Regions from separate parts of the Nocardiopsis synnemataformans genome, predicted to be linked through region 2. Evidence: predicted binding sites of a transcription regulator. Region 2 holds the regulator's gene; each other region holds the start of a gene.

The links. Region 2 encodes HrcA, which represses chaperone genes, less so after heat shock. Its sites were predicted from a motif close to TTGGCACTCTCNNNNNGAGAGTGCCAA; they were not measured.
Region 1: the regulator HrcA is predicted to act here: its motif matches at 1,558-1,584, upstream of ACSIH6_RS17780 (FmdB family zinc ribbon protein).
Region 3: the regulator HrcA is predicted to act here: its motif matches at 3,114-3,140, upstream of groL (chaperonin GroEL).
Region 4: the regulator HrcA is predicted to act here: its motif matches at 3,147-3,173, upstream of groES (co-chaperone GroES).

Annotation. Positions count from the first base shown of each region.
Region 1 is NZ_CBDRFA010000028.1:67,271-72,424, forward strand. Features, by position in the region: gene mscL (large conductance mechanosensitive channel protein MscL) at 1-294, opposite strand, end outside; gene ACSIH6_RS17775 (SAF domain-containing protein) at 401-1,057, opposite strand; gene ACSIH6_RS17780 (FmdB family zinc ribbon protein) at 1,172-1,540, opposite strand; gene ACSIH6_RS17785 (5-formyltetrahydrofolate cyclo-ligase) at 1,750-2,394, opposite strand; gene galU (UTP--glucose-1-phosphate uridylyltransferase GalU) at 2,552-3,490, shown strand; gene glp (molybdotransferase-like divisome protein Glp) at 3,629-4,861, shown strand; gene moaC (cyclic pyranopterin monophosphate synthase MoaC) at 5,001-5,154, shown strand, end outside.
Region 2 is NZ_CBDRFA010000004.1:10,760-15,913, forward strand. Features, by position in the region: gene ACSIH6_RS02935 (SigE family RNA polymerase sigma factor) at 1-208, shown strand, start outside; gene ACSIH6_RS02940 (hypothetical protein) at 205-966, shown strand; gene ACSIH6_RS02945 (16S rRNA (uracil(1498)-N(3))-methyltransferase) at 1,036-1,773, opposite strand; gene dnaJ (molecular chaperone DnaJ) at 1,770-2,912, opposite strand; gene hrcA (heat-inducible transcriptional repressor HrcA) at 2,917-3,930, opposite strand; gene ACSIH6_RS02960 (DUF3097 domain-containing protein) at 4,112-4,951, shown strand; gene ACSIH6_RS02965 (magnetosome magnetite crystal formation protein family) at 5,115-5,154, shown strand, end outside.
Region 3 is NZ_CBDRFA010000103.1:14,791-19,944, reverse strand. Features, by position in the region: gene ACSIH6_RS36080 (ubiquitin-like small modifier protein 1) at 1-154, shown strand, start outside; gene ACSIH6_RS36075 (PadR family transcriptional regulator) at 332-925, shown strand; gene ACSIH6_RS36070 (ATP-binding cassette domain-containing protein) at 1,094-2,065, shown strand; gene ACSIH6_RS36065 (ABC transporter permease) at 2,062-2,925, shown strand; gene groL (chaperonin GroEL) at 3,305-4,936, shown strand.
Region 4 is NZ_CBDRFA010000050.1:28,179-33,332, reverse strand. Features, by position in the region: gene ACSIH6_RS25500 (sigma-70 family RNA polymerase sigma factor) at 64-660, opposite strand; gene groL (chaperonin GroEL) at 983-2,593, opposite strand; gene groES (co-chaperone GroES) at 2,709-3,020, opposite strand; gene ACSIH6_RS25485 (THUMP-like domain-containing protein) at 3,291-4,574, shown strand; gene ACSIH6_RS25480 (coiled-coil domain-containing protein) at 5,024-5,154, shown strand, end outside.

The DNA.
Region 1 (5,154 bases), on a different contig from region 2:
GACGAAGCGCTCCACCACCTTGGCGACGGGCAGTACCACGAAGAAGTACAGGATCGCCGCGGTGATCAGGAACGAGATCAGCGCGTCGACGAACGCCCCGTACAGGAACCGGCTCCCGTTGATCTCGAAGTAGAGGTCCCCGAAGGTGGGAACCCCGCCGAAGATGCCGATCAGCGGGGTGATGAACCCCTCGGTGAACGCGGTGATGAGGTTGGCGAAGACCGCGCCGATCACGACCGCGACCGCCAGCTGCACCAGGTTGCCCTGGAGCAGGAACTTCTTGAAGCCTTGCATGGATACAAGCCCTACATACTCGTGGTGTCCGTACGGGCGCCGCAGCGGGATTCCCCTGGTGGGAGCCCGCGGCGCCCGGCCAGCTTTGCCCACCGGAGGTCGCCGGTCAACCGCGGATGGTGATGGACAGCCGTGAGTCGGCCGCGTGGCCCGCCAGGCTCCTGGCCTCGACGGGTGTGGCCGCGATGACGATCAGCGCGCCGCCCTCCCCGCCGCCCGAGGAGTCCTCCTCCGGGAGGGCCAGGACGGGGCGGTCGCTGGCCACCTCCACGGCGGGGCCCGCGCGGGCGGGCGCGAGGTCGTCGCGCCCTCTGGCGGCGAGGACGTCCACCCGGCTGCCGGGGGAGAGCAGGCCCACCGCGCCGGGGTCGGCCACCCGCACCGGGACGGCGACCAGGCCGGGACCGTAGGGCCGCGCGGGAGGGTCGGCGAGCCGGGCGTCGGTGATCACCTCTCCCCGGCGCACCGGGGCGTTGAGGCGGAGCCCCGCGGTCGCGGTGTCGGCCGCGAGCGCGCCGCCAGGCACGGAGTCGGCGGGCAGGTCCCGGGCGGTGAGGTCGCCGTCGGTGAGGGGGTCCGTCGCACCGAGGTCGCGGGAGGCGACCAGGACACGGGAGGTGGGCACGGGAGGAGGGCGTACGGCCAGGACGGCGCTGAGGAGCGCGGCGGCGGCCAGGAGGGCGGCGACGACGCGCCGGTGCCGGTCCAGGAGCCGGGTGAGCGCGCGACGGTGCCGGTAGGGGAGGGGCGCGGCGTTGTTCATACCCTCAACGCTAGGTCGCGGAGGGGCCGTTCGGAGGTTGTCCACAGGCCCGATCACACGGGCCGCGCGCCGCCGAGGGATCGGCGGCGCGGTGGCGGTCAACGGTCCGGCGGATCAGCCCGTCGCGGCGGTGGCGCTGGTGCTGCTGGCCTTGCTCGTGGTGCTGTTGCCGCTGCTGGTGTCCGAGGAGGAGCTCTTGGCGTCCGAGGAGGTGGACGAGGCGGAGGAGGAGTCGGTGGAGCCCGAGTTCCCGCCGTCCTTGCCCTCACCGGAGCCCGAACCGGTCAGCACGGAGCTGTTGGAGGACTTGCCGCTGTCGGTGCGGTAGAAGCCGGAGCCCTTGAAGACGATGCCCACGGCGGAGTACACCTTGCGCAGGCGGCCCTCGCACTCGGGGCAGACGGTCAGCGCGTCGTCGCTGAAGCTCTGCACGACCTCCATCTGGGCGCCGCACTCGGTGCACGCGTACTGGTACGTAGGCACTGTTCGGGTCCTCCTTGCTGGCACTCTCGCCCGTTGACTGCTAAATAGTACGCGCTCGCCGACCGGAGCCGTGACAGGGCCTCTCCCACGGAGATCGGTGCGGGGGTGCACGCGGCCGGGCGCCGGGCGCCGCCGGAGCGCGACCGCCAGCGACAACGCCCCCGGCGTTCGGGTTAATCCCGCCTTGTGCGTCGTCCCGCCCCTCCCGCTCAGCTCCGCCCGCTCAGCCGGTCCCGTTCAGCCGGTCCGCCCGGCCACACCCCCGTGCCGAGGACCCGCACCCCGCCGGACGGGGTGACCACGGCGTCCACGGGCCGGTCGTGCGACTCGGCGGGCAGCGACTCCACGAACTCCTCGTCGTGGACCAGGGCTATCGCCGGCGTGTGCGGGCCCTTGCGGGCCAGCGCGCGGTCGTAGCACCCGGCGCCGCGCCCCAGGCGCGTCCCCCGCCGGTCCACGGCCAGGGCCGGGCAGACCACCGCGTCGGCCCGGGCCAGCGCGTCGGGCCCGTAGCGGTGGCCCACGGGTTCCAGCAGCCCGTGCCCGGCCGGGGCCAGGGAGTCCGGCCCGTCGAAGGCCGCCCAGTCCAGCTCGCCGCCGGGCGGGAACACGGGCAGCAGCACGTAGGCGCCGCGCTTCCACAGCGCCGCCACCAGCTTGCGGGTGTCGGGCTCGCCGCCCACGGAGTAGTAGCAGGCGACCGTTCCGCCCATGGCCAGCCACGGGACGTCCAGTAGCGCGTCGCGGACCGCCGACCCGGCCCGGGAGCGCTCCTCGGGGCTCCGGGCGCGCCGCCGCTCCAGGAAACCCCTCCGCAGCCCGGCCTTGGCCTCACGCAGCTCGCTCTCGCCCATGGCCCCAGTGTGGCACCGCCCGGCCCCGGCCGGATGCCCCGTGCGGTGAACACGCGGTGGCGGTCCGCCCTCCGCCGCCCGAAACCGTCGGGACTTCTTGGCGCCCTCCTGGGTGTGGAGACGCTGAGACGGCCGACCGCTGCCCTAAAGTGCCGACATGAACGACTCCACCGACCAGAAGCGACCCTCCGGTTCCGTGTCCGTCACGAAGGCGGTCGTACCCGCCGCGGGCCTGGGCACGCGTTTCCTGCCCGCGACCAAGGCCACGCCCAAGGAGATGCTGCCGATCGTGGACAAGCCCGCGATCCAGTACGTCGTGGAGGAGGCGGTGGCCGCCTCCCTCCAGGACGTCCTGATGATCACGGGTCGCAGCAAGCGCTCCATCGAGGACCACTTCGACCGGGCCTACGAGCTGGAGGAGGCGCTGGAGGCCAAGGGCGACGACGCGCGGCTGCGCTCGGTGCGCGAGTCCAGCGACCTCGCCCAGGTGCACTACGTCCGCCAGGGCGAGCCGCGCGGCCTGGGCCACGCGGTGCTGTGCGCGGAGGCGCACGTGGGCGACAACCCCTTCGCCGTCCTGCTGGGCGACGACCTCATCGAGTCCGCCGACCTGCTGTGCCGCATGATCGAGGTGCGCGAGCGTCACGGCGGCAGCGTCGTCGCCCTCATGGAGGTGGAGCCCGAGCAGGTGTCCCTGTACGGGTGCGCGGGCATCGAGCCCACCGACGAGGAGGACGTCGTCACCGTCACCGACCTGGTCGAGAAGCCCACCCCCGAGCAGGCGCCGAGCCGCTGGGCGATCATCGGCCGCTACGTCTGCGACCCGGCGGTCTTCCCCGTCCTGCACGAGACCCCGCCCGGCCGGGGCGGTGAGATCCAGCTGACCGACGCCCTGCGCGAGCTGGCCCGGCGCAAGCCCGAGGACGGCGGCACGGTGCACGGCGTCCTCTTCCGCGGCCGCCGCTACGACACCGGCAACAAGGCCGACTACATCCGCACGGTCGTGGACTTCGCCTGCCGCCGCCCCGACCTCGCCGACGAACTGCTGCCCTGGCTGCGCGACTTCGTCGACCGTGCGCAGGCCCAGCGCCCCTGACCGGGAACGCCCGAGCGCCCCGACCGGGGCCCGGCGCACCGCACGCGGGGCCGGACGCGGCGAGAATGGGGCGTGAGCCGTCTCCTGAGGGAGGGGAGGCGGGGCCACCAAAGGAACCGCGAACCGGGAGGAACCCCCGTGAAGAGCGTCGAACAGCACGTCGCCGATGTCCTGGCACTGATCCCCGATCCCGTGCCGACCGAGCTGGACCTGCTCCAGGCACACGGCGCCGTGCTGGCCGAGGCCGTCACCTCGCCCGTGTCGCTGCCGGGCTTCGACAACTCGTCCATGGACGGGTACGCGGTGCGCGCCGCGGACCTGGAGTCGGCCTCGCCGGACAACCCCGTGCGGCTGCCGGTCGTCGCCGACATCCCGGCGGGCGACCCCTCCCCGACCGCGGTCCTGCCGGGCAGGTCGGCCCGGATCATGACCGGCGCGCCCATGCCCTCGGGAGCCGACGCGGTGGTCCCGGTCGAGTGGACCGACGGCGGCACGGCCAGGGTGACCTTCGACCGGCCGGTGAAGGCGGGCAACGCCGTGCGCCGCGCGGGGGACGACGTCACCGCGGGCGCCACCGTGCTACGGCCCGGCGTGCGCGTCGGCCCGGGGGAGATGGGCGTCCTGGCGGCCGTCGGGCGCCGCTCGGTGCCCGTCTACGCCCGCCCCCGTGTGATGGTGCTCTCCACCGGCGAGGAGCTGGTCGAGCCCGGGCGCCCGCTCGGCCCCGGCCAGATCTGGGAGTCCAACAGCTTCATGATCGCCGCCGCCGCGCGCGACGCCGGGTGCGAGGTGCACCGCCACGGGTTCGTGGGCGACCACCCGCAGACGGTGCGCGACACGCTGGAGGACCTGCTGGTGCGCGCCGACATCGTGGTGACCACGGGCGGGGTGAGCATGGGCGCCCACGACGTGGTCAAGGAGGTGCTCACCCGTGAGGGCACCGTGGAGTTCACCCAGGTGGCGATGCAGCCGGGCAAGCCCCAGGGCTTCGGCGTGATCGGCCCGGACCGGACCCCCATCGTCACGCTGCCCGGCAACCCGGTGAGCGCCTTCGTGTCCTTCCAGGTCTTCGTCCGGCCCGCGCTGCGCCGTCTGCGCGGACTCGACCCCCGGCCGCTGCCGAGCATGCGCGCCCTGCTCACCTCGCCGGTCACCTCCCCGCCCGGGCGCCGCTCCTTCCTGCGGGCGGTGCTGGAGGAGTCCCCCTACGGACGCGACGCCGAGTCCACGGTGTCCCCGGCGCTGCACCAGGGCTCGCACCAGCTGTCCGCCCTGGCCGGGGCCAACGCGCTCGTGGTGGTGCCCGAGGAGGTGACCGAGCTGGCCGCGGGCAGCCGCGTCGAGGTGGTGCGCCTGCCCGAACCGGCCTGAGCCGCGCCCGCCCGAACCCGCGGACCTGTGGACGGGGAGCGTCCGAAAGTGCCGTACCGTCGTGGTGGCGCGCTCCGGCGCGCCCGGACGCGGCCGCCCGGCCGCGTCCCGCGTTCCGAGCGGAGGAGTTGGCGGACCCATGACCGACACCCCACGGCGTGAGGGGGCCGACCACCCCTCCGGGTTCACCCACCTGGACGGATCCGGCGCCGCGCGCATGGTCGACGTCTCGCAGAAGACGGTGAGCGCGCGCACCGCCACCGCGTCGGGCCGGGTGCTGCTCGGCTCCGAGG
Region 2 (5,154 bases):
CGCGCTGAGCCTGTTGGAGCGCGAAGCCGTCATCCGTGCCCTGCGCAAACTACCCACCCGTCAGCGAGAGGCCATCGTGCTCCGGTACTACGGCGACCTGTCCGAGGCACAGATCGCGGACGCCATGGGGATCAGCCGGGGCGCGGTGAAGAGCCACACGTCCCGCGGTATCTCCGCGCTCCGCTCTGTTCTGGAGCAGACGACATGACCAGCCCCACGAACCCCACGAACGATCCGTTCGAGAATCAGCTCCGCCACCTGCTCAAGGCCGAGGCCGACACGGTCACGACCTCTCCCGAGGCGTTGAACCTGATCCGTGAGCGCACCGAGCGCAACCGCGGTTCGGCCTGGTTCGGCATGCCCTGGCTACGTCCGGCGGTGGCGGTGGCGGGAGCCGCCCTGATCGCCGGATCCGTGGTCATCTCCAGCCCCCAGGTCCGCGACCACGTGCTGGAGATCGTCCCCGCGGGCGCCGACCGCGAGGGCGCGCCCGCCGAGGAGGAGGGGGAGGGCGGCGGTGTGGCCGTACCCGATCCCTCCACTGGCTCCGTGGACGGCACCACCCAGCAGGAGGAGGAGCCGCCGCGGGACCCGGCCGCCTCCCCCACCCCGGAGGACGACGTGGAGGAGCCCGCTCCCTCCGAGGAGGGCGTCACGGCCACCTCCACGTGTCCGGCGCCCGAGGAGTCCACCTCCCCCGCCCCGTCCGGCTCCGAGGAGGACAAGGACGAGAAGGCCGCTTCCGAGAAGGAGTGCGAGCCCAGCGACGAGCCGAGCAGCGGCGCGGGCGACGGGCCCACCGGTGAGGACGGCGGCGGCGACAGCGGGACCGGCGGGGAGGAGCCCTCCGGCGGCGGTGACGGTACCGGCGGCGAGGGCGGCGGCACCGGCGGCGACGGAAGCGGCACGGGCGGCACCGGCACCACCGGAGGCGACAGCGACGCCAAGACGGCTCCCGGCAGCTGACGCGCCCGTCCCGGGGCCGGTCCCCGAACAGCAGTCACGAACGACCGTGCGCTCTACCAGCCGTGTGCCCTACCAGCGGCCGGTGCGGGCCTGGAGCACCGACAGGGCGGCGACCCCGGCGGTGGAGGTGCGCAGCACGCTCGGCCCCAGCAGCGCACGGACCGCGCCCGCGGCGTCGAACGCCTCCAGTTCGCCGTCGGAGAAGCCGCCCTCGGGGCCGACCACCACGACGACGCCGGGGCCCTGCCGGGCGGGCAGCTCCAACTGTGACAGGCGGCTGGCACCGTCCTCGTGCAGCACGACGCCCAGGTCCGCCCCGGCCAGCAACTCGGTCACGGCGGCGCGGTCGGCGAGGTCGGCGACCTCGGGCAGCCGCGCGCGCCGGGCCTGCTTGGCCGCCTCACGGGCGGTCGCGCGCCACTTGGCCAGTGCCTTGGCGGCGCGGTCGCCCTTCCAGCGGGTGACGCAGCGCTCCGCCGCCCAGGGCACGACCGCGTCGGCTCCGGCCTCGGTCATCATCTCCACGGCCAGTTCGCCCCGGTCGCCCTTGGGCAGTGCCTGGACCACGGTCAGGCGGGGGCGGGGCGCCGGTTCCTCCCGGCGCTCCACCACCGCGCAGACGATGTGGTCCCTGCCCACGGCGGTCACCGTGCAGCGGGCGCGCAGGCCGCGTCCGTCGGAGAGGTCGACGGTCTCGCCCTCCCGGATGCGGCGCACCACGGCGGCGTGACGGCCCTCGGCGCCGTCCACCGTCACCCGGTCGGCCGCCAGGTCGGCGGCCTCGACCAGGAAGACCGGCGGTGTCACTTGGCGCCGAAGGCGTCGCGGATCTTGGAGAAGAACCCGCCGTGTCCGGGGCTGAAGCGCCCCGGGGTCTGGTCCTCGCCACGCAGTTCGGCGAACTTGCGCAGGAGGGCCTCCTGCTCCTCGTCCAGTCGGCTCGGGGTCTCCACGTCGACGCGGATGCGCAGGTCGCCCCGGCCGCCGCCGTCGAGGTGGCTGACGCCCTTGTTCGGGAGGGTGATGACGTGGCCGGAGTTGGTGCCCGGGCGCAGGTCGATGTTCTCGGTGCCGTCGAGGGTGTCGAAGGCGAAGGAGGCGCCCAGCGCGGCGGCCGTCATGGGGACGGTCACCGTGCAGTGCAGGTCGTCGCCGCGCCGTTCGAAGGTGGGGTGCGGGCGCTGGATGATCTCCAGGATGATGTCGCCGCGCGGTCCGCCGTTGGGGCCGACCTCGCCCTCTCCGGCGAGCTGGATGCGGGTGCCGTCGTCGACGCCCGCGGGGATCTTGACGGTGCGGGTGACCTTCTCGCGCACCCGGCCCTCGCCCGCGCAGTCGCCGCAGGGGTTGGTGATGACCGAGCCCTGGCCCGAGCACTGGGGGCAGGGGCGGGAGGTCATGACCTGTCCGAGGAAGGACCGGGTGACCTGGGACACCTCGCCCTGCCCGTGGCACATCTCACAGGTGGTGCGGTGCGAACCGGCCGCCGTCCCCTCGCCCTGGCATGTCTCGCACAGGATGGCGGTGGGGAAGGTGATCTCCTTGCTGACCCCGAACGCGGTCTCCACCAGGTCCAGTTCGACCCGGATCTTGATGCTGCGCCCGCGGCGGACCCGTTCCCGGGGGCCGCGCCCGCCGGGCTGGCCGCCGCCGAAGAAGGCGTTCATGATGTCGTCGAAGGCGAACCCGCCCGCGCCGCCGAAGCCCCCTGCCCCGCCACCGCCGCCGGGCGCGTAGGGGTCCTGGCCCATGTCGAACATCCGGCGCTTGTTCTCGTCGGAGAGGACCTCGTAGGCCTGGGTCACCTCCTTGAAGCGCTCCTGGGTTGCGGGGTCCGGGTTGATGTCCGGGTGGAGTTCGCGCGCGAGCCGCCGGTAGGCCTTCTTGATCTCGTCCTTGGACGCGTCGCGACGCACTCCGAGAACCTGGTAATAGTCTCTGGCCACTGAGTTACTGTCCTGCCAAAATCTGTCCGACATAGCGAGCCACGGCGCGTACTGCTCCCATCGTCCCCGGGTAGTCCATCCGGGTGGGTCCCACCACACCGATCTTGGCGAGCGACTGGTTTCCCACACCGTAGTCCGCCGACACGATGGAGGTGGACCTCAGGCCCTCGTGGAAGTTCTCCGCGCCGATGCGCACCGTGAGCATCGACGGGTCCTTGGCCTCTCCCAGCAAACGGATGAGGACCATGTTCTCTTCCAGTGCCTCCAGGACTTCCCTCAGGCTGGCGGCGAAGTCGACGGCGGCGAGGTTGGCCGTCCCCGCGAGGACGATCTTCTCCTCGTGCCGTTCGACGAGGCTCTCCAGCAGGACGGAGAGGACCGACACCGCCATCCGGCGGTGTTCGGGCGGCACCTGCGGAGGCAGGTCCTCCACCGCGTCGGGCACGTCGCCGAGGTGGCGTCCGGCGATGGCCCGGTTCAACATCGCGCGCAGGTCGTCGACGGCGGCCTCGTGGACCTCTCCCAGGCCGTCGATGACGCGCTGCTCGACCCGGCCCGTGTTGGTGATCACGACCATCATGATCCGCTGTCCCCCGAGGGGGACCAGTTCCACGTGCTGCACCGACGAGCGGGTCAGCGAGGGGTACTGGACGATCGCGACCTGGCGGGTGAGCTGCGCGAGGAGCCGTACGGTCCGGGCGACGATCTCGTCGAGGTCGACGGCGCCGGTGAGGAAGGACTCGATGGCGCGCCGCTCCGCGGTCGAGAGCGGCTTGACCGAGGAGAGCCGGTCGACGAAGAGCCGGTACCCCTTGTCCGTGGGGACGCGGCCGGCACTGGTGTGCGGCTGCGCGATGTAGCCGTCCTCCTCGAGGGCGACCATGTCGTTGCGGATGGTCGCCGGAGAGACGCCGAGCCGGTGCCGGTCGGCCAGGGCCTTGGACCCCACGGGCTCGTTGGTGTTGACGAAGTCCTCGACGACGGCACGCAGGACCGCGAGCTTGCGCTCATCCAGCACTCGCCACCTCCTGGCACTCCGTGGTCCTCAGTGCTAAGTCTATGCCCGGCCGCAAACCCTGACGGTTACCCGTGGGCGGCGACGCCCCGGCGCGGCCCCGTCGTCCCCGCTCCCGCGGGGCCCGCGGCGCGCGCCGCGGCCGACGGGGCGCCGGCTCGCGCCACCAGTAGACTGCACGACCGTGGCTACCAAGGGAACCGGCCGTTACGGCCGCGACGTGCTCGCCGGGGACTGGCGCCGCCCGAGGAAGAAGGCGGTCCGCGAGGTGCCCCTGGAACGGGAACTGGTCGTGGAGGACGCCGAGGAGGCGTTCTGCGGGGCGGTGGTGGCCTGGGACAAGGCCACCGTGACGCTGGAGGACCGGCACGGCCGCCGCCGCGTGTTCGACCTCGCTCCGGCCGCGTTCCTGGTCGACGGCGAGCCGGTGACCCTGGTGCGCCCCGCCGCGGTCCCGAGGGGACCGCTGCGCAGCGCTTCCGGGTCGGTGGCGGTGCCGGACGCGCGGGCGCGCACGGCCCGGGAGAGCCGGATCTACGTGGAGGGCGTCCACGACGCCGAGCTGGTGGAGAAGGTCTGGGGCCACGACCTGCGTGTGGAGGGAGTGGCCGTCGAGTTCCTGGAGGGGGTCGACGACCTGCCCTCGATCGTGGCGGAGTTCGCACCCGGGCCCGGCAGGAGGCTGGGCGTCCTGGTGGACCACCTGGTGCCGGGCTCCAAGGAGACGCGGATCGCCGAGCGGGTGCGCGGCGAGCACGTGCTGGTGGCCGGGCACCCCTACGTCGACGTCTGGCAGGCGGTGCGGCCGGGTTCCGTCGGGATCGGGGCCTGGCCGGAGGTGCCGCGCGGCGTCCCCTGGAAGGAGGGGGTCGTGAGCGCCCTGGGCTGGCGGTTGGAGACGGGCGAGGCGTGGCGCCGGATCCTGGGATCGGTGCGTACCTATGCTGATCTGGAGCCGGCCCTGCTCGGCCGGGTGGAGGAGCTGATCGACTTCGTCACCGGGCCGCACCCGGACGCTCCCTAGCGAGCACTGCGCGCGGGAGGAGCGGCAGGACCTAGGATTTGACCTGGGCGAGGCGTCGGTCCCCGTGTTCGGCGCCGAGGTCGCCCGCCTCCGGCCCGCGCGGTCGTCGGTACAGCACGGTAGTACAGGAACCTCCCCCTCATCAGCGGAGCCAAGGAAGAGCATGAGCCAGACCCCGACGAACCCCCCGCCCCCGGAGGATC
Region 3 (5,154 bases), on a different contig from region 2:
CCGCGCCCGCATCCTGGACGACGGCGGCAAGGTGCGCCGCTTCGTCAACGTCTACATCGGCGACGAGGACGTGCGCTTCGAGAAGGGCCTCCAGACCGAGGTCGCCGACGGTGCCCAGGTCTCCATCATCCCGGCGGTCGCCGGGGGCTGCTGAGCCCCACCGCGAGGGGCGGCCGCGGCGCGACAGGGCGCCGGGGCCGCCCCTTCGTCGTCCGCCGACAACCCGTGCGCCCAGGGGCGGTGATGGCGTGGCGCCGCCCGGCCGGGGCGCGCCGAACCGCCGCGTCGCTGCTCGTAGGCTGGAAGGGATTCCGGTCGAACGAGGGTGGAGATGTCGGCGACACGGCTGTTGGTCCTGGGTGTGGTGCGCATGGAGGGGCAGGCCCACGGATACCGAGTGGGCCGTGAGCTCCTGGACTGGGGGACCGAGCACTGGGCCAACATCAAGTGGGGCTCCATCTACCACGCCCTGCGCAAGCTCTCCCAGGAGGGCAGGCTGCGCGAGTTCGTCGCCGAGGGGGACGAGGTGGTCGACCGCGTCTCCTACGCGATCACCGAGGACGGCGAGGCCGAGCTGCGCCGCCTCATCCGCCGGGGGCTGACCCGTAGGGAGGACCCCGCGATGCTCTTCGCGGCGGTCACCCTCATGTGCATCCTGCCGCGCGCGGAGGTCGTCGGCCTGCTGGAGCAGCGCCTGGAGCTGCTGGAGAGGACCGACGAGGAGCTGCGGCCCTCCGACGGGTGGGGCAAGCCCGCGCACGTGCGTGAGCTCTTCAGCCTGTGGAGGGGCACGATCGGGGCCGAGACCCGCTGGACGCGCGACCTCGTCGCCACCCTGCGGGCCGGGGAGTACACCATGGCCGACGACGGCCCCGATGCCTTCGGGCTGCCCCCGGCGTCGGGGGCAGCCGCCCGCGACCGCTGACCCGGCGGCCCTCCGGTCCCGTCGGCTCGACTTCCCTCTGTCCGGGCGGGTCTCTCCCCGCTGCCCAGGTCGGATCCCCGGGGGCGGACCGAGCTCTTATTAAAGTTTGAATATCGCGTCGGGGTGGTGCACACTCTCTCTCGTACTCAAGTTTTAATAAGGAGAGGGATGATCCACACACGTGGGCTGACCCGCGACTTCCGGGTCGGCAAGGAGGTCGTCCAGGCCGTCCGCGGCGTCGACGTCGACGTCGCCGAGGGCGAGCTCGTCGCCCTGCTCGGACCGAACGGCGCGGGGAAGTCGACCACACTGCGCATGCTCACCACCCTGCTGGAACCCACCTCGGGCACCGCCGTGGTCGCGGGGCACGACGTCCGCACCGCACCCGCCAAGGTGCGCCGGGGGATCGGCTTCGTCGGCCAGGGGCACGGCGCCGGGGAGGACCAGCGGGCCCGGGAGGAGCTGTACACGCAGGGGCTGCTGTACGGGCTCGACCGGCGCACCGCGCGCCGCCGCGCCGACGGACTCCTCGACCAGCTGGAGCTGGGCGGGGCCGCCGACCGCGAGGTCACCAAGCTCTCCGGCGGACAGCGCAGGCGCCTCGACATCGCCATGGGGCTCATCCACGAGCCGAAGCTGCTGTTCCTGGACGAGCCCTCCACCGGACTCGACCCGCACAGCCGCGCCAACCTGTGGGAGCACATCGCCCGGCTGCGCGACCGGACGGGCACCACGGTCGTGCTCACCACCCACTACCTCGACGAAGCCGACGACATGGCCGAGCGGGTCCTGGTCATCGACCACGGCAGGGTCATCGCCGACGGCACCGCCGACGAACTCAAGGGCAAGGTCTCCGGCGACCTGGTCACCCTCACCGTGCCGAACGCCGAACAGGCGCGCACCGCCGCCGGGATCGCCGAGCGGGTGCCCTCCGCCGGAACGGCGGAGGTGCTCGCGCACGCGGGGCGCGACGCCGAGGTGCGCCTGCGCGTGGAACGCGGGGACACCGTGCTGCCCGAGCTGCTGCGCGGGCTGGACGCGGCCGGAGTCCCGCTGCTCGCCGTCCGGGTGCAGCGGCCCACCCTGGACGACGTGTTCCTGACCCTGACCGGACGCAGCCTGAGGGAGGAGGGGGCATGAGCTTCCACGAGGTGACCGGAACTCCCGCGGAGGCGACCGGGGAGGAGAGGACCGGGGCGAAGGAGTCCGCGGCGAAGGCGACCGGGGGGAAGGCGCCCGCGATGCGGGGGCCGGGCCTGGTGCGCGACACCGCGACCGTCTTCGCCCGCCAGATGCGGCCGTTCCTGCACCGGCCGCTGATGCTGCTCTTCGGCATGCTGCAACCGGTGCTGTACCTGGTGCTGTTCGCGCCGCTGCTGACGGGGCTGGCCGGTGCCGAGGGACAGGACCCGTGGCAGTGGTTCGTGCCCGGTCTGCTGGTGATGCTCGGCCTGTTCACGGCCGGGTTCGCCGGTTTCGGGCTGCTGCCGGAGATGTCCTCCGGAGCGCACGAGCGGCTGCTGGCCACCCCGGTGAGCCGGGTTTCGCTGCTGCTGGGACGGGTCCTGCGCGACGTGGTGCTCATGCTGGCGCAGATGGTGCTCATCCTCGTGCTGGTGGTGCCGCTCGGGTTCGACGCGTCGTTGGCGGGCGCCGTCGTGGGGCTGCTCCTGCTCGCCGTCCTGGGCGTCGGGCTGTCCACGCTGTCGTACCTGACGGCCCTGGCGGTCAAGCAGACCTACGTGTTCGCGCCCATCGTGCAGACGCTGATCATGCCGCTGATGCTGCTGTCCGGCGTGCTGCTGCCGATGGAACTGGCGCCGCCGTGGCTGTACGCGCTCTCGCGGGCCAACCCGGTGGCCTACGTGGTGGACGCCGAGCGCGCCCTGTTCGCCGGGCAGTGGGACGCGTCGGTCGCCGTCGGCTGGGCCGTGGCGGTGGTGCTCGCGGTCGCGGCGCTGGCCGGGGGGTCGCGGGCGATGCGCCGCCTCAGCTCCTGACCCGGGCGCCGCTGTCGCGCGCCGGGCCGGGGCCGGGCCGGGAGCCTTGGAGCCGGGTCGGAGCCGTGCGCCGGGAAAGGGGGAACCGGTGCGCGGCTCCGTCCGCTCAACGCGGAAAACCCCCATGTCATACGGTGTTTGTGCAGGTAGACGCGGAAATGTCGGGATGGGAAATCGTGACCACATCGTTTGCACTCGCCGGGGTCGAGTGCTAAAAAGGGAACTGGTTAGCACTCGCCTTGACTGAGTGCTAACCGGATCGAGGCTGCGAGATCGCGGTCCCCGGCAGCAGGGTTGCCGGAGGGTCCGCGGTCGTCCGTCGCGGGCGCATGCCTCGTCCCATCGCGTATCAGCCCGGTCACGGGAGGACAAGAACTCAATGGCAGCCAAACTGATCGCGTTCGACGAGGAGGCCCGTCGCGGCCTCGAGCGCGGCATGAACCAGCTCGCTGACGCCGTCAAGGTCACGCTCGGCCCCAAGGGCCGCAACGTCGTCCTGGAGAAGAAGTGGGGCGCCCCCACGATCACCAACGACGGTGTCTCCATCGCCAAGGAGATCGAGCTCGAGGACCCGTGGGAGAAGATCGGGGCCGAGCTGGTCAAGGAGGTCGCCAAGAAGACCGACGACGTCGCGGGTGACGGCACCACCACCGCCACCGTGCTCGCCCAGGCCCTCGTCCGCGAGGGTCTGCGCAACGTCGCCGCCGGCGCCAACCCGATCAGCCTCAAGCGCGGCATCGAGTCCGCCGTCGCGCGCATCAACGAGGAGCTCGGCAACCTCTCCAAGGACATCGAGACCAAGGAGCAGATCGCCTCCACCGCCTCGATCTCCGCCGGCGACCCCCAGATCGGCGAGACCATCGCCGAGGCCATGGACAAGGTCGGCAAGGAAGGCGTCATCACGGTCGAGGAGGGCCAGACCTTCGGGCTGGAGCTCGAGCTCGCCGAGGGCATGCGCTTCGACAAGGGCTACATCTCGCCCTACTTCGCCACCGACCTGGAGCGCATGGAGACGGTCCTCGAGGACCCCTACATCCTCATCGTCAACTCCAAGATCTCGAACAACAACGAGTTCCTGCCGGTTGTCGAGAAGGTCCTCCAGGCCGGCCGCCCGCTGGTCGTCATCGCCGAGGACCTGGAGGGCGGCGCCCTCCAGACGCTGGTCGTCAATAAGATCCGCGGCACCTTCAAGTCCGTCGCCGTCAAGGCCCCGGGCTTCGGTGACCGCCGCAAGGCCCAGCTCGGCGACATCGCCGTGCTGACCGGCGGCCAGGTCATCACCGAGGAGGTCGGCCTCAAGCTGGAGAGCACCGAGCTCGACATGCTCGGCCGCGCCCGCAAGATCGTCGTCACCAAGGACGAGACCACCATCGTGGACGGCGCCGGTGACGCCACCGCGATCGCCGGTCGCGTGAACGAGATCCGCAACGAGATCGAGCGCACCGACTCCGACTACGACCGCGAGAAGCTCCAGGAGCGTCTCGCCCGCCTGGCCGGCGGCGTGGCCGTCATCAAGGCCGGTGCCGCCACCGAGGTGGAGCTCAAGGAGCGCAAGCACCGCATCGAGGACGCCGTCCGCAACGCCAAGGCCGCGGTCGAAGAGGGCATCCTGCCCGGCGGTGGTGTCGCTCTGCTCCAGGCCAGCGTCCCGGCCTTCGAGAAGCTGGAGCTGGAGGGCGACGAGGCCATCGGCGCCGACATCGTGCGTCGCGCCATCGCCGAGCCGCTCAAGCAGATCGCCATCAACGCCGGCCTCGAGGGCGGCGTCGTGGCGGAGAAGGTCCGGAACCTGGAGCCCGGGTTCGGCCTGAACGCCGCCACCGGCGAGTACACCGACCTGTTCAAGGACGGCGTCATCGACCCGACCAAGGTCACCCGCTCGGCTCTGCAGAACGCGGCTTCCATCGCCGGTCTGTTCCTGACCACCGAGGCCGTCATCGCCGAGAAGCCGGAGAAGGCCGCCGCTCCCGCCGGCGACCCGACCGGTGGCATGGGCGGCATGGACTTCTAGTAGGTCCGTGAGACCTCGGGCCCCCGGGCCCGCAGGTGTCTGAGGTCCGGATACGCGACCTCGCCCGCGACGACCGGGCGGCCCCTTCGGGGGTCGCCCGGTTTCGCCTTTTCCGGGGTCGGGACCGGGACCGGAAACACTGGGAACGCCGGGATCGCCGAAGCGGCACTGTCGTTCGCGGAAAGCCGGGGTTATTCTGCGAAGTGTCGGGCGGACGG
Region 4 (5,154 bases), on a different contig from region 2:
TACCCGCGCACCCGGGGGCGGTCGGGGCACCGGCGGCGGCCGGGCCGGGGGCGTCCGGCGTGCTCAGGGGACGAGGCGGTTCGCCACGGCCACCTGCCGAAGCCGAGCAATAGCTCGGTGCTGGGCAACCCGTACCGCTCCCGCCGACATTCCAAGAACATGTCCCGTCTCATCCGCCGTAAGTCCTGCGATCACCCTCATGACCAGCAGTTTGCGCTGTTGTTCCGGCAGCTCGTCGAGAAGCTCCCGGGCTCGCTGGGCCTCGATCACCCGCACCGCCGACTCCTCGGGCCCGGGGCCCTCGTCGGGGCGCTCGGGCACGGAGTCGGTGGAAACCGTCTCGGCCCTGCCCGCGCCGCGCAGGGTGTCGGCCACCTTGTGGGCCGCTATGCCGAACACGAAGGCCGCGAAGGGGCGGCCGCGGTCCTGGTAGCGCGGTATCGCCGAGAGCAGGGCGATACACACCTCCTGGGCCACGTCGTCGGAGTAGTGGGCCAGCCCCGAGACACGGGCCAGGCGGGCACGGCAGTACCTGACCACCATGGGGCGGACCTCGCGCAGCAGCGAGTCCATCGCCCCGTCGTCCCCCCGGACCGCGAGCGACCCCAGATGGTTCAACCCCGTGTGGTCCCGCTGCCCCCGGGCGCCTGCATCCGTCACCGTCACGCTAGGAATGATGCCCCCATCGCGGGACTCAACCACTCGGATCGGCAACTACAGAATGGTCACGTTTCGGGAAAATCACCCGAAAACGTCTGTGCCGCCGAGGGAAACCTGTGACGTGCGTGATAGTGCGCGGGGGCGGAGCGACCGCTCCGCCCCCGTCAGCGCCGGGGTATGTCGACCGGACACACCCCGGCGGCCGCGTGTTGCGACCGTGCCGCCGGGGCCCGGCCCAGCTGGCCGCGCCCCGGCGGCCGGGCCCGCGCCCCAGGGCTCGAAAGCCCGGAGGCCCGGAGGCCCGGAGGCCCGGCGACCGTGCCTAGTGGCTGTGACCGTGCCCGTCGTCCTCGTCGTCCTCGGGCTTGTCCGCCACCAGCACCTCGGTGGTCAGCAGCATGCCCGCGATGGAGGCGGCGTTCTGCACGGCGGAGCGGGACACCTTGACCGGGTCGAGGATGCCCTGCGAGGTCAGGTCGCCGTAGGTGCCGGTCGCGGCGTTGTAGCCGTGGCCGTCCTCCAGCTCAAACAGGCGGTGGGTGACCACGTAGCCCTCGGCGCCCGCGTTCTCCGCGATCCACCGGGCGGGCTCGATCAGGGCGCGGCGCACGATCGCCACACCGGTGGCCTCGTCGCCCGTCAGGCCGAGGTCCTCCGCGCTCAGGGCCCTGGAAGCGTGCACCAGGGAGGCGCCGCCACCGGCGACGATGCCCTCCTCGATGGCCGCGCGGGTCGCCGAGATGGCGTCCTCCAGGCGGTGCTTCTTCTCCTTGAGCTCCACCTCGGTGGCGGCGCCCACGCGCAGGACGGAGACACCGCCCGCGAGCTTGGCCAGGCGCTCCTGGAGCTTCTCGCGGTCCCAGTCGGAGTCGCTCGCCTCGATCTCCTTGCGGATCTGGCGGACGCGGTCCTCGACCTCGGACTTCTCACCGGCGCCGTCCACGATGGTGGTGGCGTCCTTGGTGATCGTGACGCGGCGGGCGCCGCCCAGCGCGTCGAGGTCCACGTTCTCCAGGGTCAGGCCGACCTCCTCGGCGACGACCTGGCCGCCGGTGAGGACCGCGATGTCCTGGAGCATGGCCTTGCGGCGCTCGCCGAAGCCGGGCGCCTTGACCGCGGCGACGTTGAGGGTGCCGCGGATCTTGTTGAGCACCAGGGCGCCCAGGGCGTCACCGTCGATGTCCTCGGCGATGATGAGCAGGGGCTTCTTGCTCTGGACGACCTTCTCCAGCACGGGCAGCAGGTCGTTGAGGCTGCTGATCTTGCCCTGGTTGATCAGGATCAGCGCGTCCTCCAGCACCGCCTCCTGGCGGTCGCCGTCGGTGACGAAGTAGGGCGAGACGTAGCCCTTGTCGAACTGCATGCCCTCGGTGAAGTCCAGGTCCAGACCGAAGGTCGGGGCCTCCTCCACCGTGATGACGCCGTCCTTGCCGACCTTGTCGAACGCCTCGGCGATCAGGTCGCCGATCTGGGCGTCCTGGGCGGAGTTGGTGGCGACGTAGGCGATGTCCGCGCGCTCCTCGACGGGACGGGCGCGCTCCAGGAGGATCTCCGACACCTTGGCGGCGGCGGCGTCGATGCCCTTCTTCAGGGACATCGGGGAGGCGCCGGCGGCCACGCTGCGCAGACCCCCGTGGACGAGGGCCTGGGCCAGGACGGTCGCGGTGGTGGTGCCGTCACCGGCGGCGTCGTTGGTCTTGGTGGCGACCTCCTTGACCAGCTGGGCGCCCAGGTTCTCGTAGGGGTCGTCCAGCTCGACCTCACGGGCGACGGTCACGCCGTCGTTCGTGATGGTGGGGGCGCCGAACTTCTTGTCGATGACGACGTTGCGACCACGCGGGCCGAGCGTCACCTTGACGGCGTTGGCGAGGCGGTCGACGCCCCGTTCGAGGGCGCGACGGGCGTCGTCCTCGAACTCCAGGATCTTCGGCATGTGGGTGCTTCCTCTTCAGGCTGGTCGAAAGCGGGCATCCCGCCCGCCCGGCTGTGCGCCGACCGGTGCGGGATGCGATTGGCTCCGGGCCCGACGGAGCGGGCCCCGTAGAGACCTACTTCTCGACGACAGCGAGAAGGTCGCGGGCGGAGAGCACCAGGTACTCCTCGCCGTCGTACTTGACCTCGGTGCCGCCGTACTTGCTGTAGAGAACGACGTCGCCGACCTTCACGTCCAGCGGGATGCGCTTGTCACCCTCGTCGTCCCAGCGGCCCGGGCCCACGGCCAGGACCTCGCCCTCCTGGGGCTTCTCCTTGGCGGTGTCCGGGATGACCAGACCGGAAGCGGTGGTCTGCTCGGCCTCCAGCGTCCGGACCACGACGCGGTCCTCGAGCGGCTTCAGCACGGTCTTGGTGGCGGTCGACACGGTGTGACCTCCCCCTTCAAAGTTTCGGTGTACTGATCTCGGCCCGCGCTGGTGCACGGACCGACTGCGAAAAAGGGGCGACCGCGGCGGCCTGTCGTCGCGGGTGCCAGACCGGCCTCGTCGCGGTTAGCACTCTACCCCCGAGAGTGCCAGAATGGAAATGTGACCGTGACCCCCGGTCAGGGACCTCCGTCAGGGGGACTCCCCTCCCGGCCGGGGCGGGGCTCGGTCGCTCCCGCACACCGCTCCTTCGACGCCCGGGGGGAACCCATGCGCGCGCCCGCCTTCGAGGCCCTGCTCACCGACGCGGGCCGGGAGGTCCTGGCCGGGGTTGACCCGCAGGCCGCCGCCAGGGACCAGCTCGCCGCGGCCTCGCTGCTGCGCGGTGATCCGCGCGTGGCCGCCCTCGACCCCGGTCTACCCGTCTCCGAGCTGGTAAACGCCGTCCTGACCCAGGTCTCCCTGCGCGAGCGCGGGCGGGCCAAGTTCGGCGAACTCGCGGAGCGGATGTTCTTCACCCCCAACGGGCTGGAGCAGTCCACCCGGCGCGTGGTGGCCGACTACCGCGCGGAACGCACGGCCGGGGTGGCTCGCGCCGTCGGCTCCTCGGGGTGGGGGCTGGACGGCGTCACCGCGGGCGACCTGTGCTGCGGGGTCGGCGCGGACCTGCTGGCCCTGGCCGCGCGCGGCGTTCCGGTGGAGGGCGTGGACGCCGACCCCCTCACGGTCGCGGTGGCCCGCGCCAACATCGAGGCCCTGGGCCTGTCCGGACTGGCCCGGGTCCGCGAGGGCGACGCCTCCGCGACCAAGCCCGGCCGGTACCCGCTGCTGTTCTGCGACCCCGCCAGGCGGGGCGGGCGCGGCCGGGTGTTCGACCCCTCGGCCTACTCCCCGCCGTGGGACGTGGCCGTGGACCTGGCAGCGGGGGCGGAGGCGGCCTGCCTCAAGGCCGCGCCGGGCATTCCGCACGAGGCGCTGCCCGAGGCGGCGGCCGAGTGGATCTCGGTGGACGGGGAGCTGAAGGAGACCGCCCTGTGGTTCGGCGCGCTGGCCGACGGGCCGCGGCGCCGGGCGACGGTGCTGCACGAGCGCGAGGGGCTGCTCGCCCGCGAGGGCGCGGTGGCGCACCTGGACGCCGAACCCGGCCTCGGCCCGGCCCCGGTGGCGGCGGCCCGGCGCTACCTGTACGACCCGGACCCGGCCGTGGTGCGCTCACACCTGGTGGCGGAGGCCGCGGCCCGGGTGGACGGCGCCCTGCTGGACGGGCGGATCGCGTACTTCACCGCGGACACCGCGGTGCTCTCGCCGCTGTGGCGGGTGCTGGAGGTGGTGGAGGTGCTGCCGTTCTCGCTGAAGCGGCTGCGCTCGGCGGTGCGCGCCCTCGGGGCGGGGACGGTGACCGTCAAGAAGCGGGGGTCGGCGGTGGACACCGAGAAACTGCGCCGGGACCTGCGCGCGTCCGGTCCGGAGTCGGTGACGGTCGTGCTCACGCGGATCGGCGAGCGGCCCTTCTGCCTGCTGTGCCGCGAGGTCGGCGACCCGGCCCGGGGTTAGGCCCCGGTTCGGCGGAGGCCCCGGGGCTGGCGGCGGAGCCGGAGCGGGACCGAAGTCGGAGGAGGCGCACAACCGTGGACGAGGTGGCTGGAGTGCACTCTGGGGTCGCGGATCACGACATCGGGCCAGATCGTTACCTTCCCCACCCAGATCTTTGGCGGTCTCCTGGGGGAGCAGGGGTACGTGTCGTTAAACTGGCGGCGCGAATTCTTTCCCTTCTCATGGATTCACCCGGAAGGCCGTGATCGTTGACCCGCCCCCCGCGGTTCAGCCAAAGCACGGACCTTGCCTCACGTGTATACGCTCAGTAACACTCCAGTCACGATGAGGCCGTACTGATGCGGGAGCGCCGCCCGCCCGGGGACCATCGAGAACCCGAGCCGTCCGGAACCCACCGTCCACTCCTCCCGGACGGATACGGGAGCGCCAGAAAAATAAGGAGCACCTCGGTGGAACAGACCAATCACAACTTCCTCAACGGAGGAGGTCAGGCGGGGATCTCCGACCGGATGCGCGACCTGCTCTCCCAGGCCGCCCAGGAGCACGTCTCCGAGCAGAAGTCGCAGGGCGCCGTCAGCGA